DNA from 2 places in the Clostridium lamae genome. Region 1 is predicted to be linked to the other one. Evidence: a T-box and tRNA genes for the amino acid it is inferred to sense, from the RefSeq annotation. Region 1 holds a T-box; the other holds one or more tRNA genes.
The links. A T-box is a leader RNA that pairs with one kind of tRNA and senses whether it is charged. The one in region 1 lies ahead of trpS (tryptophan--tRNA ligase), so its partner is inferred to be a tRNA-Trp.

Region 1 (11,456 bases):
TTTATATTAAGATTAATAAAAAATATAAAGCAAATAATAAGTACTAAGTAATTTAAGGAAAGCATTTTTGATAAAGCTAATTTAAATTATATAGTTTACTTTATAAAAGGAGAAAATTGATGAACAAAAATAAAATACAGATAAAACACTGGATATTTTTATTGATAGGTATAGTTGCAATTATATCTATAATTATCTATCTTAAATCAAGTGGAATTATGGGGTATATGTCATCATTAGAAGATTTTAAAAATTATATAGATGGATTTGGGAATAATGCTTTTATTGCATTTTTCTTAGTTCAGTTAGCATCGATTATTATTGCACCTATTCCTAGTAATATAAGTGCTATGGCAGGGGCCATGGTATTTGGAATGTGGGAGTCTTTCATTATAACTAATTTAGCTATAATTAGCGGGTCAGCGATAGTGTTTTTCTTATCAAGACTATTTGGAAAGACTTTTGTAAATAGGTTTGTAAGCAATAAAATTTTAAATAAATATGAAGAAATCGTAAATTCACCAAAGGGTGAAATGGCAATATTTTTAATGCTACTACTTCCATTTTTCCCTGATGACATAATAAATATCTTAGTTGGACTTAGTAGTATGAGTTTTAAAAAATATTTTATAATTTCAATACTTACAAGACCATGGGGAATTTTAATGGCCACAGCATTAGGTTCATCAAGTATAACAATACCTATATGGGGATGGGGAGTAATAGCAATAGCAGCTGTTATTGTAATAATTTTTAGAGGTAAAATAGAAGAAAAATTAACTAAATTAATAAAATCTATAGCTAAGAATAGTTATCAAAATTAAGAGCTCAGTTTAGTTTTTTATTAATTTAATTTATTAAATAAGAAGAATGTTAGCTAGTAAATTAAGATTGAGCTTTAATATTATAAATAAAAATCTGTATTCGAATTAGAGAATACAGATTTTTTTAAGTTTATGTTTAGAGAATCTTAAGTTTTATACAGTAAATATATTAAGATTTTAAAACTATACTGAAATTAATAAAAGAGAGTAAATACAAGGTGTTTAGTCTTTTGAGATTAGTAGTTCTATAGAGTCAGATATATTTTATAAAAGGAGATAGCAGATGAGCAATAGTAAGATACAGATAAAAAAATGGATATTTTTATTGATAGGGATAGCAGCAATTATATCTATAATAATATATTTTAAATCAAGTGGAATTATAGGTTATATGTCATCATTAGAAGAATTTAAAGGGTACATTCAGGGATTTGGAAATAAAGCTTTTATTATATTTTTCTTATTACAATTGGCATCGATTATTATTGCACCTATTCCTAGTAATGTAAGTGCAGTTGCAGGAGCAATGGTGTTTGGAATGTGGGAATCTTTTATTATAACAACTTTAGCTATAATTAGTGGATCAGCAATAATATTTTTCTTATCTAGGATATATGGAAAGGCATTTGTAGATAGATTTGTAAGTCCGAAAGTTTTGAATAAATATGAAGATATTATAAGTTCACCAAAGGGAGAAATGATAATATTTTTAATGCTACTACTTCCATTCTTTCCTGATGATATAATAAATTTCTTAGTTGGGCTTAGTAGAATGAGTTTTAAAAGATACTTTATTTTATTAATACTTACAAGACCATGGGAAATATTAATAGCTACAGCATTAGGCTCAGCAAGTATAACAATACCTCTATGGATATGGGGAATAATACTATTAGTATCTGTGATTATAGTAATCAATAGTAGTAAAATTGAAAAGAAATTAACGAAATTAATAAAAGCTATATGATTAAAGGAGTTGTATAATACAACTCCTATTTTTTATATTATCTATGAATTTATATAAATATTACCATGTGAAATAATATCTAATTGTTGAAGTTCAATAATTTGAACTATAAAAATAAAGAGGAGCTTGGTAATCCGGCGAAAGACAAACCAAGCTCCTCAAGTAATTAGCACTTACGTACCAACTGCTCAATCATAATAACATTAATTATATAAATAGTCAAGAAAAGTTTAAGTTTTTATTTATAAAATCTTTAGGTTTATAACAAAAATATATTAAGATTTTGAATTTAAACTAAGATTAATAAGATAAAAGGAGAGATAGCAAATGGATATTGGAGTTTTAAATCAATATTTTTCACAATATGGAATAATAGTTGTTTTTATAATAGTATTTTTAGAATATTTGAATTTGCCTGGTTTTCCAGCTGGAATAATAATGCCTCTTGCAGGGGTATGGGCCTCAAAAGGTGGAGAAAATATTGTTTTAGTAATAGCACTTTCTGTTTTAGCAGGGCTTTTAGGGAGTTGGGCCTTATATTTTCTAGGTAGATTTTCAGGAGAATTTATTCTTGAAAAGTATTTGAAAAAATTTCCTAAGCATGAAGCAGCTATCAATAAAAATTTTAATATTTTAAGGGAAAAAGGATCTATGGGAGTATTTATAAGTAAACTTCTACCAATGGCAAGGACATTAATTTCAATTCCAGCAGGAGTTTTAAAATTAAATTTTGTTAAATATACAGTGAGTTCAACACTAGGAATATTTATATGGAATTTTGTTTTTATAGGTGCAGGTTATGTATTTGGAGAAGCAGTATTTCAAAAATTAACTTTTTTATAGGAGGGATATAAATGAAAATAGCAATGTTAACTAATAATTATAAACCATTTGTTGGGGGAGTACCTATATCTATAGAAAGATTATCTAATGGACTTAGAGAATTAGGACATGAAGTTTATATATTTGCTCCAACTTATGAAAATCAAGAGGAAGAAGAGTATGTTATAAGATATAAGTCAGTCAGGTATAAAATTTCAGGTGGAATAGTTATTCCAAATATGTTTGACAAAGAAATAGAAGGAAAATTTAAATCATTAAATATAGATATGATACATGTTCATCATCCAGTAATTATGGGACAAACAGCTTTATATTTAGGGAAAAAATATAATATTCCAGTAGCATACACTTACCATACTAGATATGAACAATACTTACATTATATAAAACCTTATAGAGCATTAGAAGAAAATGCTAAGAAGAATGAGGAAAATTATCTTGGGGAGTTTGAAGATTCAATTTTAAACTTTGCTGAAGAAAAACTAGTACCTGGATTTGTAAGGTATTTTACAAATAAGTGTGATTTAGTATTCGCACCAACAAATATGATGAAAGAGTATTTGATAAATAATAATACTAAGACAAGAATTGAAGTTATGCCAACTGGATTAAATGAAAATTATTTCAAAGAAGAAAATGAAACTGTAAACGAAATAAGAAAAAAATATAAGGGTGATAAAAAGTATCTTTTTTGTACAGTATCAAGACTAAGTAAAGAAAAAAATATTGAATTCATTATAAATGGGATTAAATCAGTAAAAGATAAAATTGGAAACTCATTTAATACTTTAATAATTGGAGAAGGACCAGAAAAAGAAGCATTAATTGAAATGGTTAAAGAATTTAACTTAAAGGAAAATATAACATTTTTAAATAAAATTGATAATAAGGAAATTGGTAATTATTATAAGGCTTGCGATTTGTTCCTTTTTGCATCTAAATCTGAAACTCAAGGGATTGTACTGATTGAGGCTATGGCAGCAAAACTTCCAGTAGTTGCAATTAAAGCAAGTGGAGTAGTTGATATTGTAGTAAATGATAAAAATGGATATATGACAAACGAAAATATAGATGAATGGTCAGAAAAGGTAAAGGATATTGTAACTAATTATGAAAAAATGAATGAACTTAAATATGGAGCATATAATGAAGCTTTAAAATATCTAAATTCTAATATAGCAAAAAAGGCTGAATACAATTATGAGTACACAATAAAAGAATACTATAATAGAGGACTTAAATATGAACTTAAGGCAAACTAGAGAAATAATAATTAGTAAGCTATTTATAGCATATTTAGAGTTAGTCTTTAAAACAAGTAAAATAGTTTTAAATGAATTTAACTTTGATATTAATAATAGCATAATTGGATTTTGGCATGGAGATAGTTACTCAATGAATCTAGTTGTAAAAAAAATAATTAATGAGAAAGATAGACTAAATGTTATTGTCACAGCAGATACTAGGGGGAATTATATAGAAAATGTTTTAAAAAAATATAAAGTTAAGGCTTTAAGAATGCCAGATGGAATTAGAATGAAGTCATTTTTAAGGGATTTAAGATTAATTAGCAAAGAAGAAAATGAATCAATCGCAATAGCATTAGATGGGCCATTAGGACCATACCATATTCCTAAGAAAATAGGATTTTCTTTATCAAAGGAAGCTAATAAAAAGTTTATTGGAATTAAATTAGATTACTCAAATAAAATAAGTTTAAAAAATAGATGGGATAAATACTCTATTCCATTACCATTTACAACTATAAAAATAAATATTATTGATTTTGGAGTTGTTACATCAGACAATCTTATAAGTTTTAAAGATTATAGTGAAAAAATTATAAAAGCTCTTTAGAAATTTTTTAGAAATACCTATAGTATATCTTTAGGATTAAAAGATATACTTTGGGTATTATGATTAATTTAAAGAATTTATTGTATAATATAGATATACATTATTGTAAGGAAGAGGAGTATAACTATGAAATCATATAATATTTTAGTTGTAGAAGATGAAAAGGAAATAGCAGATGCTATAGAAATATACTTAAAAAATCAAGGGTATAATGTTTTTAAAGGATGCAATGGAGTAGAAGGTTTAGAAATTATAAGTAAAGAAGAAATACATTTAGCAATAATAGATATAATGATGCCAAAGATGGATGGAATAGCTATGACTATGAAGCTTAGAGAAAAGCATGACTTTCCAGTTATTATGCTTTCCGCAAAATCAGAAGAGGTTGATAAAATTATGGGACTTAATATAGGAGCTGATGACTACGTAACAAAGCCATTTACACCTTTAGAACTACTAGCTAGAGTAAACTCTCAATTAAGAAGATATTCAAAATATCTAAATTTAGTAGTTGACGAAAAAGTAAAGTCTAATAGCTTTATAATAGGAGGACTTGAATTAAATGCTGACACTGTTGAGTTAACTGTAGATGGTAATCAAGTAAAAATAACTCCAATTGAATTTAAAATACTTCATTTACTTATGCAAAATCCTGGAAGAGTATTTTCAGCTGATGAAATATATGAAAGAGTATGGAATGAACAAGCTATAAATACAGATACAATAATGGTTCATGTAAGAAATATAAGAGAAAAAATTGAAATTAATCCTAAAAATCCAAAATATTTAAAGGTAGTGTGGGGAGTTGGATACAAAATTGAAAAGCAATAAAGTAAGTAATATAGGTAGTTATATAGTCTATACATTAATATTAATTATATCCATTAGTTTAGTTAATTTTTATCCTGAAATAGAAGGTATAGCTAAAAGCAAAAAGGCACCATCATATTTTGATAATTATGATTTTCAAAGAAATTTATATGAGGGATCTTATGTATTATATAAGGATATGTTAGAAAAAGAGCAAAATAGATCCTTATATGGGGATGAAATTTTCTTTAAAGGATTAAATAATTTTTATGAAGATAATACAGAGGAATATAGATTTGTTAGGGATGACATAAATTTTGAAATCAATGAATGGAATACACGTCTAAAAAGAGATTTTAAAAATTTAGATTATTATGTTGTAAGTAAAAAAAATAATACTATAATTTCTAATGAAGATACTAACTTAAGTCAGCTTATATCTAATAATGGTAATAATCTAAACGAGGTTAATGAACATTATCAGTTTTATATCGTTATAGATTTTGATGAACAAGGAAATTTAAATATATTAAAGTCAAGAGGAATAAGTGATAATAGTATAAATAGATTTTTAGATTTTGGATGGACCAATATTTTTCATACCTCTATTAATATAAATCCGAGCTCTCCATCTAATTTAACTATAGTTTACGGAGTACCACAAACTTTAAAATATACTGATGAAATAAGTAGTGGAATTGATGGATCATATATTTACAATTATTCTAATACTATCTCATTTATTGATTTAGTATTATATGTACTCATAATATTATTAGCTTTATTTATTCCATTTAATAAAGAAAAGAATATTTTATTAATCAGAAAGGTAATTAAAATTCCTTTTGAGATATTAATAAGTATTATTGGAGTGATTACAGCCCTTGTTACATTTTCTCCTAATATAGTATATTGGACAATTAATAATCAATTAATTAAAGAAAGTATAGTAGACATTGGGGTACCATATAAATATATTGATGCATTATTATATTTGGGCAATATAGCTTATTGGTTTCTTCTATTAATAACTTCTTTTACAGCAGTAGTATTTATTAAATATATATTCAATAAAGGATTGAAAAACTATATAAAAGAAAATACAATAATATGCAAAATACTTAAACGTATAAAAGGTTTTTGGAGAAAAATATATACTCAACTTATTAATATAGATTTAAATAGTAAATCTAATAAATTAATAATAAAGCTATTAACTATTAATTTTATAGTTTTAGCATTAATCAGTACGTTATCATTTTTAGGGATAGGTGCACATATAATATATACAATATTTTTATTCTTCTTTTTAAGAAAGTATTTCCATGATATACAAAATAAATATTCAGTATTATTAAAAGCTACAAATAAAATTGCAGAAGGTAATTTAGAGGTTGATATAGAAGAAGAACTTGGGGTTTTCGAACCATTAAAAGGTGAACTTAAGAAAATACAAACTGGATTTAAAAATGCAGTTGAAGAAGAGGTAAAAAGTCAAAAAATGAAAAGTGAACTTATTTCTAATGTATCACATGATTTAAAGACCCCTTTAACCTCAATAATAACTTATATAGATTTATTAAAAGATGAAAATATAAGCAAAGAAGATAGAATAAAATACTTAGATACATTAGATAGAAAATCTCAAAGGCTTAAGAATTTGATAGAAGATCTATTCGAAGTAAGTAAGGCCACAAGTAAAAATGTTCAATTAAATATAGTTAATGTAGATATAGTTTCACTTATGAAACAAACACAATTTGAATTAGGTGATAAAATTGAGGAATCATCACTTAAATTTAAATGGAATTTCCCAGAAAATAAAATCATAGTGCCTTTAGATAGTCAGAAGACTTTTAGAGTATTTGAAAATTTATTAATAAATATAGTGAAATATTCAATGCCAAAATCTAGGGTATTTATTGATATTATTGATGAAGAAAGTTATGTATATGTTACTTTAAAGAATATGTCAGCAAATGAAATAGATTTTACAGCAGAAGAAATAGTAGAAAGATTTGCAAGAGGAGATAAATCTAGAAATACAGAAGGGTCAGGCCTTGGATTAGCAATAGCTAAAAGCTTTGTTGAATTACAGGGTGGAACATTAAATATAGAAATAGATGGAGATTTATTTAAAGTAGTATTAAAATTTAAAAAGTAGTCTTAAAGGATTGAAATAGTATATGTAAATATACTTGTTTTAATCCTTTTTATATTAAGATAAAATAAGTATTATTGACAATAAAACTAATAAAAGTTAATATATATTTATATTGAATATTTTAATCCTATGAAAAGAAGTAGTAGTTAAATAAAGCTTCAGTAAAGAGAGTTAAGGATGGTGAAATCTTAGCAAGAAGAAGTTTAATGAATGGATCTTTGAGGAATGAGGAGAAATCTTATGAGAGTATCTGATATGGTGGGCTGCACCTTATAGCTGATAGAGTATGCTAGTACTTGAAAATGAGTGGTGTAACTTTAAAGTTATGCAATTTAGGTGGTATCACGGATATTATACTCCGTCCTATTTATATAGGACGGAGTTTTTTTATTTTGGAAATATTATTTTTACTAATAGGAGGAGTATATATGAAAAAAGAAGTTATTTTAACAGGGGATAGACCAACAGGAAAACTTCATATAGGACATTATGTTGGTTCTTTAATTAACAGGGTAAAATTACAAAATACAGGTAAGTATAATATGAATATAATGATTGCAGATATTCAAGCTTTAACAGATAATGCAAGAAATCCAGAAAAAATAAGGACTAACTTCCTAGAGGTTTTATTAGATTATTTAGCAGTAGGTATAGATCCCAAAAAATCTACTATTTTCATTCAATCTCAGATACCAGAGCTTAATGAGTTGACTATGCACTATTTAAATTTAGTTTCATTATCTAGATTAGAAAGAAATCCAACAGTAAAGAATGAAATTAAGGAAAGAGGTTTCGAAAGTAGTATACCATCAGGATTTTTAATTTATCCTATAAGTCAGGCTGCTGATATAACAGCATTTAAAGCGAATGTAGTTCCAGTTGGAGAAGATCAACTTCCTATGATTGAGCAGACTAGAGAAATTGTTAGAAGCTTTAATAATATTTATAAAACTAATATATTAATTGAGCCAAAAGCAATTATTCCAGAGGGAATTTCAGCAAGACTTCCAGGAATAGATGGGAAAAGTAAGATGAGTAAATCATTAGGAAACACAATTTATCTATCTGATGATGAGGATACAATAAGAAAAAAGGTTATGAGTATGTACACTGATCCTCATCATATAAGAGCTGAAGATCCAGGAAGAATTGAAGGAAATGTCGTATTTACTTATTTAGATATTTTTTGTAAAGACAAAATATTATTAAATGAAATGAAGGAGCATTATAGAAGAGGAGGACTGGGAGACATAAAAATAAAGATATATTTAAATGAATTATTACAAGAAGAGATTAAGCCTATTAGAGAAAAAAGAAGAGAATATGAAAAAAATAAGGAGTATTTATATGATATTTTGAAGGATGGAAGTAAAGTGGCTAGAGAAATCACTTCCAATACTTTAGATGAGGTTAGAAATGCAATAGGGCTAAATTATTTTAGTAATTGACAAAGAAAAAAACTCCTTGCGGAGTTTTTTAATTTATTTTAATTTACAACTGTTTTAAATATCACCATTTTACTAAGCTTTAAATTTTCTTCTCTTGAATAGAAATACGAAGACTATACTTACTAATAATAAAGCTATATATCCAGATAAAGTTAAAATTGTACTTTTGACATTTTCCATAGTTGAGCTGGAAGGATTATTCATTTGGCTAAAACCTTGCTGTCTATTATTTGGATTTATTTCTCTATTACCATTATTTGTAGTATTATTTAACATCTGAACTTCATATTGTACATTTGTTGCGTTAGGATTTTGCATTTGAGTTTGCCCACCTACAGCATTTAGGGTTTCCATTTGATCTACTTGTGTTTGAATTTCTTCTGTTTGGCCACCAGGCATTTGACCGCCAGGCATTTGCCCGTCTGGCATTTGCCAACTTGGTATTTCACCGTCTGGCATTTGCCAACTTGGCATTTCACCGTCTGGCATTTGCCAACTTGGCATTTCACCGTCTGGCATTTGGCCACCAGGCATTTGCCAATTTGGCATTTCACCACCTGGCATTTGCCCCTCTGGTATTTGATCATTTGGCATTTGATCTTCTTGAATTTCATTATTTTCTATATTAGAACTATCAGTTGAGTTATTGTTAGGTGATTGAAAGTTCATCATACCACCTTGAGTACCTAAAGCAGTTAAATTAACTGTAGTTTCAATGGTTCCATAGGTAGTTGAAGGTTGGCTTCCATCAAGCTGTGCAGATATACTTTTTGCTCTATCTATTCCAAAGTTTATTAATTCAGGAAGAGAAGCTTCATATTCTTCGTAAGTATAAAATGCAGTAGCATCATTTTTAACATAATCAGCTATTAATGAATTTACTTCATTTATTGTTTCTTCATAAGTTCCATCATTAACGTAATCAACAATTTCTTGAAGATATCGATGATAGATTTCTTTATATTCATCAACTTCTAATAGCTTACTTATTAAAGGACTGTTTTCAAGAGAATCTGTAACTGGACTATCTATTGGGAAGTTTATAGCGTTACTAGCACTTCCTACGGTAAATCCACCAAAAGAAAGATTATAGTCCCAAGGAATTATCTCAAATACACCATCTTTTTCATAAAGATAGTAATTATGTTTCATATTAGATGCATAACTATCTAAATTTACAAGGAAGGTATTAACTGCAAAATATCTAAGTATTTCATCTACATTAAGATATTCTTCTAAATTAGTTCCTTCATTTAGATTTTTTATCATTTCAATAACTTTATCTTCATCAGATTCAGTAGTTGTTTTAAATATATTATTATTAAATATATCAGAATAGGATTCTTTATTATCATCAGTATAAACTAGGTTTGCACCGTTAGAAGAACCCATTCCTCCAAAGCCCATCATGCCACCTCTAAATCCATTTCCGTTAGTTTTATCATTTGATTGAGCATCAGAGCTTTCTATATTACTATCAGTACTAGCGGCAGAATTACCATCAGTTTGCTCATTATTCATATTAGGTGGAGCAGTAATTTCTCTATTTTCTCCGTTACCCATATTAGGAGGAGTGAAACCTTCAGGAACTTCGAAATTATTCATATTAGGTGGAACAACATTATCACCATTTTCAGAATTACCCATATTAGGAGGAGAAAAGCCTTCAGGAATTTCTATATTTTCCATATCAGGAAAATTGAATCCTTCCATATTTTCTTTGTTACCCATATCACCAATTCCATTACCTTCAGGTTTATATAGGTTTCCAGATAAAGAACCATAATTTCTTTCTATAAATTCTTCTTCAATAACTTCTACTGCAAAGTATAATCCCCATTCTTCACCGTTTATTTTTATATTTGTAAAGGCAAATGCAGGAGTAGGAACACCCATTTTTTCAAGTAAATCATATGAAAGATATTCTTTCATATATGTTGCATCTGACATTATATTATTTAATGAAATCTTACTTAGTCCATCTAAGGATTGTCCATCAATATATTCATCAAATTTTACTTTAAAGCTATATCTATCAGTAGTATTATCACCAGCAATCATAGCTAAACTAGAATTTCCTTTAGCTCTAATACCAACATTATAATACTTAGTTCCATTAACGGTAATATTAGCAGTTATATATTCTTCGTCTGAAGCATTCTCTAATAAATACTTCCAATTATCTTCATCAATTTCTAAATCAATTTCCGTTACTTGTTCTTTATTAAGAATAGTATCAACATAAGTGAAATTACTATTGGAACTAGTGATTTCAGCATTAACATTTTTGGAATTCACATAAATTATAGTAGTAAAAAATAGAGCTATAGCTGTGAATGTAGCAATTATAGCATTTATATATTTATTTGAAATCATTTTTTTACACCACCTTAAGGGTTAATTCATGTAGTCTCCATTATAGCTTACTAGAACAACGTTATTAACTCCTTCTATATTATTAATTTCATTTACGAATTTAGTTGACATTTCTTTTAATCTTATTTCAACAGTAATCTCTATACCATTACTAGCAGATACAGTTT
Region 2 (11,456 bases), on a different contig from region 1:
TTGCATAATTATTAGAAGTTTTTAGTGATTCCACTACTAAAAATATACTTCCTACAATTGATAGTATAGCTCCTACCCCATGAGTCACAGCATTTGCTATTTCTTCTCCTTTAGTATAAAAATTATATACTACTTCTTCTTTTTTAATACCAAAGCACCTCCCAATAATTTTTCTTTAATAATTATATCTCAATTCCCATAATATTATTCTTTTTGTAGTCTATGTATTTGTACTACACCCTCTTCTCCACTTTCAACCTCCTTATCGTTTTCAAAATATATAAACCTATCATTTTCTAATCCTTTAAAGATAATTGGAGTTATAGGAGACTTTGCCTTTTCTCTAATTAGTTCTAATGGAAATTCTATTAATATATCGTCCTCATTAACAATATCTCCCTCTTCTACAAAAGCTTTAAACCCCTCTCCTCTTAACTTTAAACTATCTATTCCTATATGTATTAGTATATCATATCCATCTAAAGTTCTAATTGTTATTGAGTGTTTTTCTTTTGCTAATGTGATTATCATCCCTTTTACTGGTGATCTTAGAATATTGCTACTAGGATTTATTGCGAATCCATCTCCAATTAATTTCATAGAGAATATTTCATCTGGAACTTCTTCGAGTCTTAAAAGCCTTCCTGAAAGAGGAATTTTTATTAATGACTCTGTTTTTATACCACTTTTCATTTCTTCTACTTTATTTTTCTTCTTTACTACTATTTCTTTCCCACTCATAATATCCTTTATCTGTTCTTTAATAATATCAGATTGAGGTCCAAAAATGGCTTGAATATTATTTCCTATAATCATTAAATCTGCGGCGCCTAAAGCCTTCAACTTATCTCTATTTACTGATGATAACTTATTAACTGTCACTCTTAGCCTAGTTATACATGAATCTAAATATTTTATATTTTTAGCACCACCGAAGGCATCTAATATTTCATAAGGAGTATTTTCATTAGATATATCTATTCTTACATTATTTTCATCATCTTCTCTTCCTGGAGTTTTTAAATCCAACTTTCTTATTATAAATCTAAAGCCAAAATAATATATTACAGCAAATATACCACCTACTATAATAACCCAGAACCAATTAGTCCTATTTGGTATAACACCAAATAATATAAAATCTATAAGCCCACCAGAAAAAGTTAGTCCTATTTTAACATTTAGCATTTGCATTATCATAAATGATAACCCAGCAAATATACAATGAATTGCAAATAAAACTGGTGCTACGAAGAGAAATAAAAATTCAATAGGTTCAGTGATTCCAGTTAAGAATGATGTTAATGCTCCAGAAAATAAGATTCCTGCAACTAACTTTTTCTTTCCTTTATCAGCTTCATGGTACATAGCAAGAGCTGCAGCTGGAATTCCAAACATCATAAATGGATATTTCCCAGTCATAAACGTACCAGCTGTAAACTCTACTCCATCTTTAAGTTGTGCAAAAAATATAGATTGATCTCCCACTATTAATTGACCTGCTGAATTTATATATTCTCCGAATTGATACCAAAAAGGAGTATACCAAATATGATGTAATCCAAATGGTATTAATGCTCTTTCTATAACACCAAAAATAAAGGCTGAAATAGTTTCATTAGTACTTATAATACTTCTAGAGAACTCTAAGAAAAAGTTTTGAATAGGTGGCCAAATAATAGCCATAATAGTTCCTAATATAACTCCTGAGAATGCTGCTACGATTGGTACAAATCTCTTTCCAGAAAAGAAACCTAAAAATTCTGGCAATTTTATATCATAAAATTTTTCATATATTATTGCCGAAATTATCCCAATAATAATTCCCCCAAAAACACCAGTAGGTAAAGTAGGTATTCCTAGTATAGTTGTGTACATTGGATTTGTTTCTACTTGTGTTATATCTATTCTAGCAACTATACCTGTAGTTATATTCATTATTAAGAAACCTACTATTGCAGCTAATGCTGCAACTCCATCTCCTGATGTCATCCCAATTGCTACTCCTACAGCAAATATCAAAGGCAAATTAGTAAATATAATGTTTCCTGATGAAGACATTATATCAGCTATCATTTGAAAATTATCTCCTGCTAATATAGGAAATATATTTAAGAAATCTTGATTTTCAAATAAAGTTCCTATTCCCATTAATAATCCTGCTACTGGCAATAATGCTATAGGTAAAGTTAAGGATTTCCCTATCCTCTGCAAGACTCCAAAGGACTTTTTGAATAACATACCAATATCCATTGTTTCCTCCCAATTTAATTCAAATAAGGACTTAAGCTAAACACTACTTAAGTCCACAAAATCCTATAAATATCAATTTTATTTTATTTTATTTACTTCTTAAAACAGAAATAACTCTATGTATATGCATAGTTAAATAAACTATTTCATCGTCAGTAACATTATAATCATAGTTAGCTTCTACATATGATTTAACTTTTTGAGCACAATCATATGCCTCAGGGTAACTTTTTTGGGCTATATTTAAAAACTCTCCACTATTATCCTTGTTTTGATTATTTGTCACTACTCTTTTTGCAAAATATTTCAAATGTGTTAATAACCTATCATAATTTAAATCATCCTCATCAAATTCAACTGAGTAATAATATCTGATAATGTTTAAAACACCTTTTATTATATTAGTTGCAGTAACCGATTCCTTTGAAGTTTCTTGATAACTTGCATTAACTAAATGTAAAGCTATGAATGCTGCTTCATCTTCTGGTAAATTAATATTTAATCTCTTATTAATATAATCTACTGCCCATAAGGCTACTGAGAATTCTTCTTTATGAATTCTTCTTATTTCGTCTAATAGGTCATTTTTAATTTGTACATTGTTTTTGTATCTTTTTATAGCAAAGGCTATATGATCAGCTAAAGATATATATATTTGTTTATCTAATTTTCTATTTAACTTTTTAACAGAGTAAGAAATTATTTCATGTGCTAACTCAAATATCCCATCTGGGATTTGATTTATTAGCTTCTTTAATTTATTTCCCATTCTCTTATCATCTACAACAAATATTTTTTCTATCTTATCTTCTTCAATTTCTTGACCAACCTTTCTTTTAAATGCAATTCCGGACCCCATAATAATGACTTCTTTTTTAGTATTAGGATCTATTGATACAACAACATTATTGTTCAATATTTTTTCAACAATCATCTTAACATTCTCCTTAACCTTGGAAAATAAAATACCTAAATTAGAGTATATTATAACACTCCAATTTAGGTATTGCCTGTATTCCAGTAACAATCCACATACTTAATAAATATATCTTATCATTGTAAATAACTACTGTCAATATTAATAGATTATCTCTGTTTTGTAGGTAAAATAATTATAAACTCACTACCTTTATCAACTTCACTTTCAACATAAATCTTGCCTTTATGTAAAGTTACTAATTGCTTTGTTAACGTTAGTCCTAGCCCACTTCCACCAAATTCTTCAGATATATTATTATACGCTTGCCCGAATCTATCAAATATCGCCTTATGATATTTTCTATCTATCCCAACTCCTGTGTCTTTTACTGATATTTTTACTGAGTTCCCGAAATCTCTTATTCTTACCTCTATCCTTCCTCCAGCTTCAGTAAATTTTACAGCATTGCCAACAAGATTAACTATACATTTCTCTATTTCACCTTCATCGCATTCTATTATCTTTTCTTCCATTTCAGGATCTATAATTAATTCAATTCCTTTTGATTCAATATAATCCTTCATAGATAAGACTACATCCTCTACTAAATAAACTATGTTATGTTCCTTAATATCTAATCTATATGATCCAGCTTCAATTTTAGATGTATCGATTATATTATTAATTAATTTAAGTAACCTATCTGAGTTTCTTTTTACTGTGTCCATGTAGTAATTTAATTTGTCCCTACTAATATTTTTTTTATCCCCATTTAATTTAGTTACAAGTTGCTCTACTGAGATAATAACATTTAAAGGTGTTCTAAGTTCATGAGATAAATTAATAAAATAATTATTTTTATACTTTTCATTTTTAATCAACTTATTATAAAGTTCTTCATTCTCATTAAGTTTTTTATTTAATTCATTAGTTCGTTGCTCCACTAAAGTATCTAGTATTTTAACCCTATTCCAAGTTATATATACTATAACAAATGCAAGCAGTAAGTAAGTCATATATGCAATAGGACTTTTCCATGGTTTTACTTCTACTGTAAATTCTATACTCGTTGGCTCACTCCAATCTCCTGTAGAGTTTCTTGCACTTACCATAAAAATATAATCTCCAGCATCTAGATTTGTATAATTAACATAATTTCTATTATCAGATAATATCCACTCTTTATCAAGCCCAACCAATTTATGAGCATACTGTATCCTCTTTACATTTGCATAATCAGGCAAAAAGAAATCAAAATAGATGTTATTATTCTTATAACTTAATTTTATCTTTTCTTTATCTAAAAGCTCATCTTGATTTGTATATGCACTTCCTATAACTACTTTAGGTAAAAAATTTTTTTCTTCTAAATTTTGTGGATAAAATGTAGTAATTCCATTTGTACCACCAAAAAACATCTCACCATCATTTGCCTTATGAAATGAATAACCATTAAATTCATTTCCTTGTAGCCCATCTGTGTCATCATAATTAATAAATTTATCAAGTTTTACGTCATATTTGGATATCCCATAATTTGTACTTATCCATAAATTATTTTCATCATCTACTAAAATTCCATAAATAAAATTATTAGTCAATCCATCACTTTCATCATATCTTGTGAATGTTTCATCTTCTCTATTAAATTTATTTAATCCATATTGAGTTCCAACCCAAACTGTATTATTATCATCTACTGCAATAGTTTTTACTACATTAAAACTTATACTTTTTTCGTTATTTGATTCATTTCTGTATGCCTTAATTATTTCGGTATCCTTATTTATTCTAATTAATCCTCCATTTAAAGAAGATCCAATCCATATTTCTCCATCCTTATCTTGAGTTATTCCTGAAAACACTTTTTCAGATATTTCATTATCTAAAAATAACTGCTTATAAGATTTAAAATTACTTTTTCTATCGAATATGCATACCCCATCATCTGTTGTTATCCAAAGATCCCCATCTTTATCTATATACAAACTTCTTACATCATTTGATATTAATGAATTCTCACCTTCATGAAAATATTTTGTGAACTTTTTAGTTTTCTTATCATACTTTGTTAATCCATTTTCAGTAGCTATCCAAATCTCATCATCAATACCTGTTATATCTCTTATATTATTATTACTAAGTGAATTTTCATTACTTGATGCTTTATATTTATTTATACTGTTATTTTCTCTATCTATAACATTTATTCCATCCTGAACGGTCCCAACCCAAATAAGTCCTTCATCATCTTTATGTATTCCAGCAACCATATTGCTACTTAGAGAATTACTATTAAAATAATCTCTTTTATAATTTATGAAAGAATTTTTACCATTGAAAATACTTATTCCATCGTAAGTTCCAATCCAAATAGCTCCAGAATTATCTTCAACTAAACTTAAGATATCATCACTAACCAAGCTCTGAGGATCATATATTTTAGATCTATAATTTATAAATCCATTATTTTCTTCCTCTAACATACTTAATCCATTATTAGTTGCCACCCAAACTTTATTGTTACTGTCTTTTAATATGTATCTTATAGAATTTCCAGAAATAGAATTATCATCACTTGGATCGTGTTTATAATGTTCTATCTTATTTGTTTCTATATCCAACTTATCCAAACCACTATCATAAGTACCTATCCATAAATTATTGCTATCATCAGCGTATATCTTAAATATAAAATTTTCTGATATAGAATTACTTAATCCATTAGCATAGTAGTTAGTGATTTCATTTGTCTTTCTGTTGACTTTATTCAAACCCTCTTTGGTTCCTATCCATAAATCCCCGTATAAATCTTCATCTATAGAATAAATATCTTGGCTAGTTAAATTATTATTATCATCACTCTCTCCATAAATCCTTATAAAATTATCATTTCTTTTATCATATAGGTTTAATCCATCTGTAGTTGCTATATATATATCTTTGTTTGAATCTATTAATATTTCTGTTATGTTATCATTAGATAACTTACACCCATAGACCCCTGACAAATAAGTCGTTATCTCCTCTGTTTCGCTATCTATTTTGTTTAAACCACTAGATGTCCCAACCCAAATGTTGCCATCCTCATCTTCATTTACAGCTGAAATATAATTCATGCTTATGCTATCTTCATTTCTATCACTATATTTATATACTTTAAAATCATGCCCATTGTACCTATTTAAACCATCTATTGTAGCTATCCACATATATCCCTTACTATCTTGAAATATATATTGGACTGTAGTTTGAGATAATCCATCTTCTACAGTTATTCTTCTAAATGTGATATTATTTTCATCATTGCTTAATGCACTAGTTCTTAAACATAAATTATTAAAAATACATATAGCAAGTATTGAAATACTCATTATTCTCTTTACCTTTTTTCTCATATAACCTATTCTCCATAAAACAACGATTAATCTATAGTAAATATTATATACTATAAGAAGAAATTTTTATATAAAATAAACATTTCTTACAAAAAAAACTAAAAAGAAAAAGGCTAAAAACATAATTTTTAGCCTTTTTCTTGATTTGGCAGGGGCAGTAGGAATCGAACCCACAACCAACGGTTTTGGAGACCGCTACTCTACCAATTGAGCTATACCCCTTCGACAGAGACTATTCTATCATGACAATTTAATTCTTGTCAATAAAAAAATAAAAAAGTCAGCAATTTAAAATTACTGACTGGCAGGGGCAGTAGGAATCGAACCCACAACCAACGGTTTTGGAGACCGCTACTCTACCAATTGAGCTATACCCCTTTGCAACAATAACTATTATATCTTATGTATATTCAAAAATCAACTACTAATATTATTATAATTTTTTATTACTTTAATAATATCACTAAGATTTTTAGTTAATACATTGCCATCAACTTCAGAGTTTAGCCCCACAAAAGTATATTCCTTTTTAATTTCACTCTTCAATTTGCTTAAATCTTCATTCTCTTTATCATAAATAAAAATAATATTTTTAAATTCATCTTCTTTTATTTCTTCTTTGATATCTTTAACTTTATTTACCTGTATTTCAAGTTCTCTAAATAAATAATCAAATTTATCTGTATTAGTAAATATAGAATAACCCTTGTACTTATTTAATTCTTCTTTTGATTCACTTAAGAATTCGTCTAATCCTTGAGTAATACTATTATAATTATCTTCGTAATAACTTCTATTTTCAATATCTCTTTCTTGTAATGCAATCTTTATATTATATAATGCTATCTTATATTCATTAAATCCAACTAAATAATACGGATTTTCTTCATTTTCCTTTGATAAAGATTGAGTAATGGGCCTTATTCCTCTACTAGCATTAATAACTCCTACATCAGAATTTTTTGAGTTCTCTAGTATTTCATCTATCCACTCTTCATATCCTAATCCATTGTATATAAATAGATCCATATTTAAAACATTATTTATAACATTTTCATTTATTTCAAATTCTTTCATTTCCTTTTCACTATTAAATAAATACTCTACATTATGCTTATCTCCTACTAAATTCTTGACCATATCATATATTTCTTTATTTACTGTTAATATATTTAAATAAGTGTCCTTTTTTTCATCTAGTTCATCTGTTGGATTTGCCATAAAAGGATTATAAGAAAATGTTAATCCAAAAAATAGTATAGAAGTAAAAATGACTAACGTATATGTCAACTTCTTCATAATAATTTCCTCCAAGGAATAAAAATATTCTACTATATTATTTTATACTATCACGATAAAAAAAGAATTACAAATCTTTTACATATTATTTATAACTTAAATGATCTATATATATTTTAACCTTTCTTTTTCACTTTATTTTAGATAGAATATATATTAATATAAATTCTTTAGAAAGGAGTTTTCATATGCATTTTTATGTTAAAGATATAGAAGAAACAACAAATCTTGGATTTGCTATCGGGAAGTTGTTAAATTCCGGCGATATAGTTTGTTTAACTGGCGATTTAGGAACTGGAAAAACACATATTACTAAAGGTATTGCTAAAGGTCTAGATATAGATGATCATATAACTAGTCCAACATTTACAATAGTTAATGAATATGATTCTGGAAGACTAAAATTATATCACTTCGATGTATATAGGGTTAGCGATCCTGATGAGATTTATGCCATAGGTTTTGATGATTATATATTTTCAAATGGAGTATCTGTAATAGAATGGGCTAATTACATAGAAGATATATTGCCTAGCGAATATTTACATATATTAATTGAAAAAGATTTATCTAAAGGAGAAAATTTTAGAAAAATTACTATAACTCCTTATGGCGATAAATATAATTATATAAAGGAGTTAAGTTTATGATAGTTTTAAGTATAGATTCAGCATCAAAAGTTGCTACCGCTGCTCTTTTAGATGAGAATAATTTAATCGCAGAATATACTATTAATAATAAATTAGAGCATTCTACTTTGATTATGGATATGGCTGATAAGCTATTAAAAGATTCAGACTTAGATATAGATGATGTAGACGGATTTGTAGTTTCAAAAGGCCCTGGTTCCTTTACAGGGTTAAGAATAGGAATGGCTACCATTAAAGGATTAAGCTTCGGTGCAAATAAACCTTATATAAGTATTTCTAGCTTAGATGCCCTTGCATACTCTAATATAAACTTCGATGGCATTATTTGTCCTATTATGGATGCATTAAGAAGTAGTGTGTATACTTGCCTTTATAAAGGAAATGATGGTAATTTAGAAAAACTAACAGATTATTCGGCTCTAGAACTAGACGAATTAATTGAATTGTTAAAAGAAAAGGGAGAAAAGGTTATATTTACTGGTGATGCAGTAAATAAACATAAAGATTATTTATTAGAACATTTACCAAATTCTATCTTTGCTCCAAATCATCTTAGTATTATAAGAGCATCTTCTTTAGGAGAGTTAGGAATAAAAATGCTATTAAATAACGAACAGGATGACTTAAATTCATCTCCATTTTACCTGAAAAAACCTCAGGCTCAAAGAGAATTAGAAAAAAGGTTAGCATTAAAAAATGAGAATAACATATAATTTGATGACTTCAAGTGATGTTAACGAGGTGTATGATATATCTAAATCCTCATTTTCAACTCCTTGGAGCATAGAATCAATTAATAATGAAATCAATAATCCTTTAGCAAAATATATAGTTGCAAAAGATGAAGATGAAAACTTAGTAGTTGGATTTGTCGGTATTTGGATAGTAGTAGGCGAAGGAAGTATAACTAATATAGCTGTTCATCCAGATTATAGAGGCATGGGAATTGGAAGTAAATTATTATCCTCATTAATAAATCTATGTTCTGATTTAAATTGTACTTTAATAAATTTAGAAGTTAGAGAATCTAACTACTCAGCTCAGAACCTTTATAAAAAATTTGGTTTTACTGTAGATGGTATTAGAAAAGGTTATTATGAAGATAATAAAGAAAATGCAATATTAATGAGCAAAATAATATTTGAATAACTTTTTTTCAAATACAAGTATATAACTCTATAAAAAATTATATTAAAATTTAATAATATAATAAAAAGGGGCTGCCTAAGCAGCTCCTTAATTTACTTCTCCTAGTAATATATCTTCATATTTTTCTTTCTTTTTCATATGTTTAAGTACTATTATACCTGTTATAACTGTTGCTAGTAAATCACTTAATGGTTGTGCTATCCAAACTCCATCTAACCCTAATCCAAATACTCTTGGTAAGATTACTATTAATGGAATTAATAATATCACTTGTCTTAATAAACTTAATAACATTGCAGTTTTTGCGTCCCCAATTGATTGAATATAATTTGTACCTGTAATTGAAATTCCAACTATAGGTAACATCATTAGATATATCCTTAATCCCTTAACTGAAATATCCATGAATTTAGGATCTTTATTAAATATTCCTATTATAGCTTCTGGCGAAATTTGAACTAATATGAAAGCTATTACTAATATAATAGTTGCCACCAAAAGCGATAATTTATACGCTTCCTGTGCTCTACTCTCTTGTTTTGCACCATAATTAAATCCGATTATAGGTTGAGCCCCTTGGTTTATCCCAAAAATAGGCATTAAACACATAAGGCTAACAGAGGATATTGTAGCCATTGCTCCTATTGCAATATCTGTTCCATAAGTTCTAAGTACATTATTAGAAATTACTTGAACTAAACTTGCTGCAATTTGCATAGCAAATGGTGATGCCCCTATTGCTAATATTTTTATAACTATATTTTTATTTAACTTTAAGTTTGATTTTATAAATCTTAAATTTGATTTTCCACTTACATAATATCTAATACCTATTAAAGCTGTTATTAGTTGTGAAATTACAGTTGCAATAGCGGCTCCTTGAATTCCCATATTAAATCCGAAAATTAGTAACGCATCTAATACTATATTAGTTAAACATCCAATTACCATTATTGTTGCTGCAAGCTTTGGATTTCCATCACCTCTTATGGTGTTATTGAAAGTAAATGCTACCATATTAAATACTGTTCCTAATAGTATTATGTATATATATGACTTTGCATAATATAAAGTGCTCTCACTTGCACCAAATTTAGTTAAAATAAACTCTCCAAAAACTATTCCTATTATAGTTAAAATTACTGCAATTATTATAGATAAAGTTATAGCATTTCCTATTACTTTTTCTGCTTCTTCTTTTTTTCCTTGTCCTAGTTTTATAGAAATAGTTGTAGTTGCACCAGCTCCCACTAGTAAACAAAATCCTAGAATAATAGTTGTTATAGGCATTGTTACACCTACTCCTGTAATAGCTAATGAACCTACTCCAGGTATATTACCTATAAAAACTCTATCTACTACATTATATAAAGCATTAACTACCATACCAATTATGGCCGGTACTGAATATTTTAATAATAATTTACTTATTTTTTCATTTGCAAGCATTTCTTGTGTACTCATTAAATCTCCTCCTTATTATTTTATTCCTCTGTTAGTAATCTAGGTTATTTTCTATAATCTAGATGCACTTTTTTAACAAATTCAAAATTATTTCTTTTTCTTCAAAAGTTAAGTTTTTAGTTAGATTCTCTTCCCAACTTTTTGCAACATTACATATTTCTTTTTTATGTTTAAGACCTTTATCTGTTAAAAATAACCTGTAAGCTCTTTTATCCTTATCGTCATTGACTCTTGTTATAAACCCTTCTATCTCCAATTTCTTAACTGCCCTAGCTGTTGTTCCTTTATCTATCTTCAAATTTAAAGATAAATCCTCTTGTCTTA

Region 2: it encodes a tRNA-Trp, which carries the amino acid that the T-box ahead of trpS (tryptophan--tRNA ligase) is inferred to sense. The anticodon was not compared.

Annotation. Positions count from the first base shown of each region.
Region 1 covers NZ_JASCQJ010000009.1:70,459-81,914, forward strand. Annotated here, with positions in the region: gene QK892_RS06810 (TVP38/TMEM64 family protein) at 120-824, shown strand; gene QK892_RS06815 (TVP38/TMEM64 family protein) at 1,108-1,791, shown strand; gene QK892_RS06820 (DedA family protein) at 2,119-2,634, shown strand; gene QK892_RS06825 (glycosyltransferase) at 2,646-3,896, shown strand; gene QK892_RS06830 (hypothetical protein) at 3,877-4,491, shown strand; gene QK892_RS06835 (response regulator transcription factor) at 4,618-5,322, shown strand; gene QK892_RS06840 (sensor histidine kinase) at 5,309-7,465, shown strand; T-box leader at 7,586-7,834, shown strand; gene trpS (tryptophan--tRNA ligase) at 7,894-8,913, shown strand; gene QK892_RS06850 (CotH kinase family protein) at 8,986-11,289, opposite strand; gene QK892_RS06855 (DUF4956 domain-containing protein) at 11,311-11,456, opposite strand, start outside.
Region 2 covers NZ_JASCQJ010000022.1:44,432-55,887, forward strand. Annotated here, with positions in the region: gene trhA (PAQR family membrane homeostasis protein TrhA) at 1-169, opposite strand, end outside; gene ptsG (glucose-specific PTS transporter subunit IIBC) at 205-2,253, opposite strand; gene licT (BglG family transcription antiterminator LicT) at 2,342-3,187, opposite strand; gene QK892_RS11490 (ligand-binding sensor domain-containing protein) at 3,340-6,570, opposite strand; tRNA gene QK892_RS11495 (tRNA-Trp) at 6,717-6,792, opposite strand; tRNA gene QK892_RS11500 (tRNA-Trp) at 6,873-6,948, opposite strand; gene QK892_RS11505 (metal ABC transporter substrate-binding protein) at 6,988-7,869, opposite strand; gene tsaE (tRNA (adenosine(37)-N6)-threonylcarbamoyltransferase complex ATPase subunit type 1 TsaE) at 8,058-8,519, shown strand; gene tsaB (tRNA (adenosine(37)-N6)-threonylcarbamoyltransferase complex dimerization subunit type 1 TsaB) at 8,516-9,232, shown strand; gene rimI (ribosomal protein S18-alanine N-acetyltransferase) at 9,216-9,668, shown strand; gene QK892_RS11525 (MATE family efflux transporter) at 9,756-11,132, opposite strand; gene QK892_RS11530 (MarR family winged helix-turn-helix transcriptional regulator) at 11,191-11,456, opposite strand, start outside.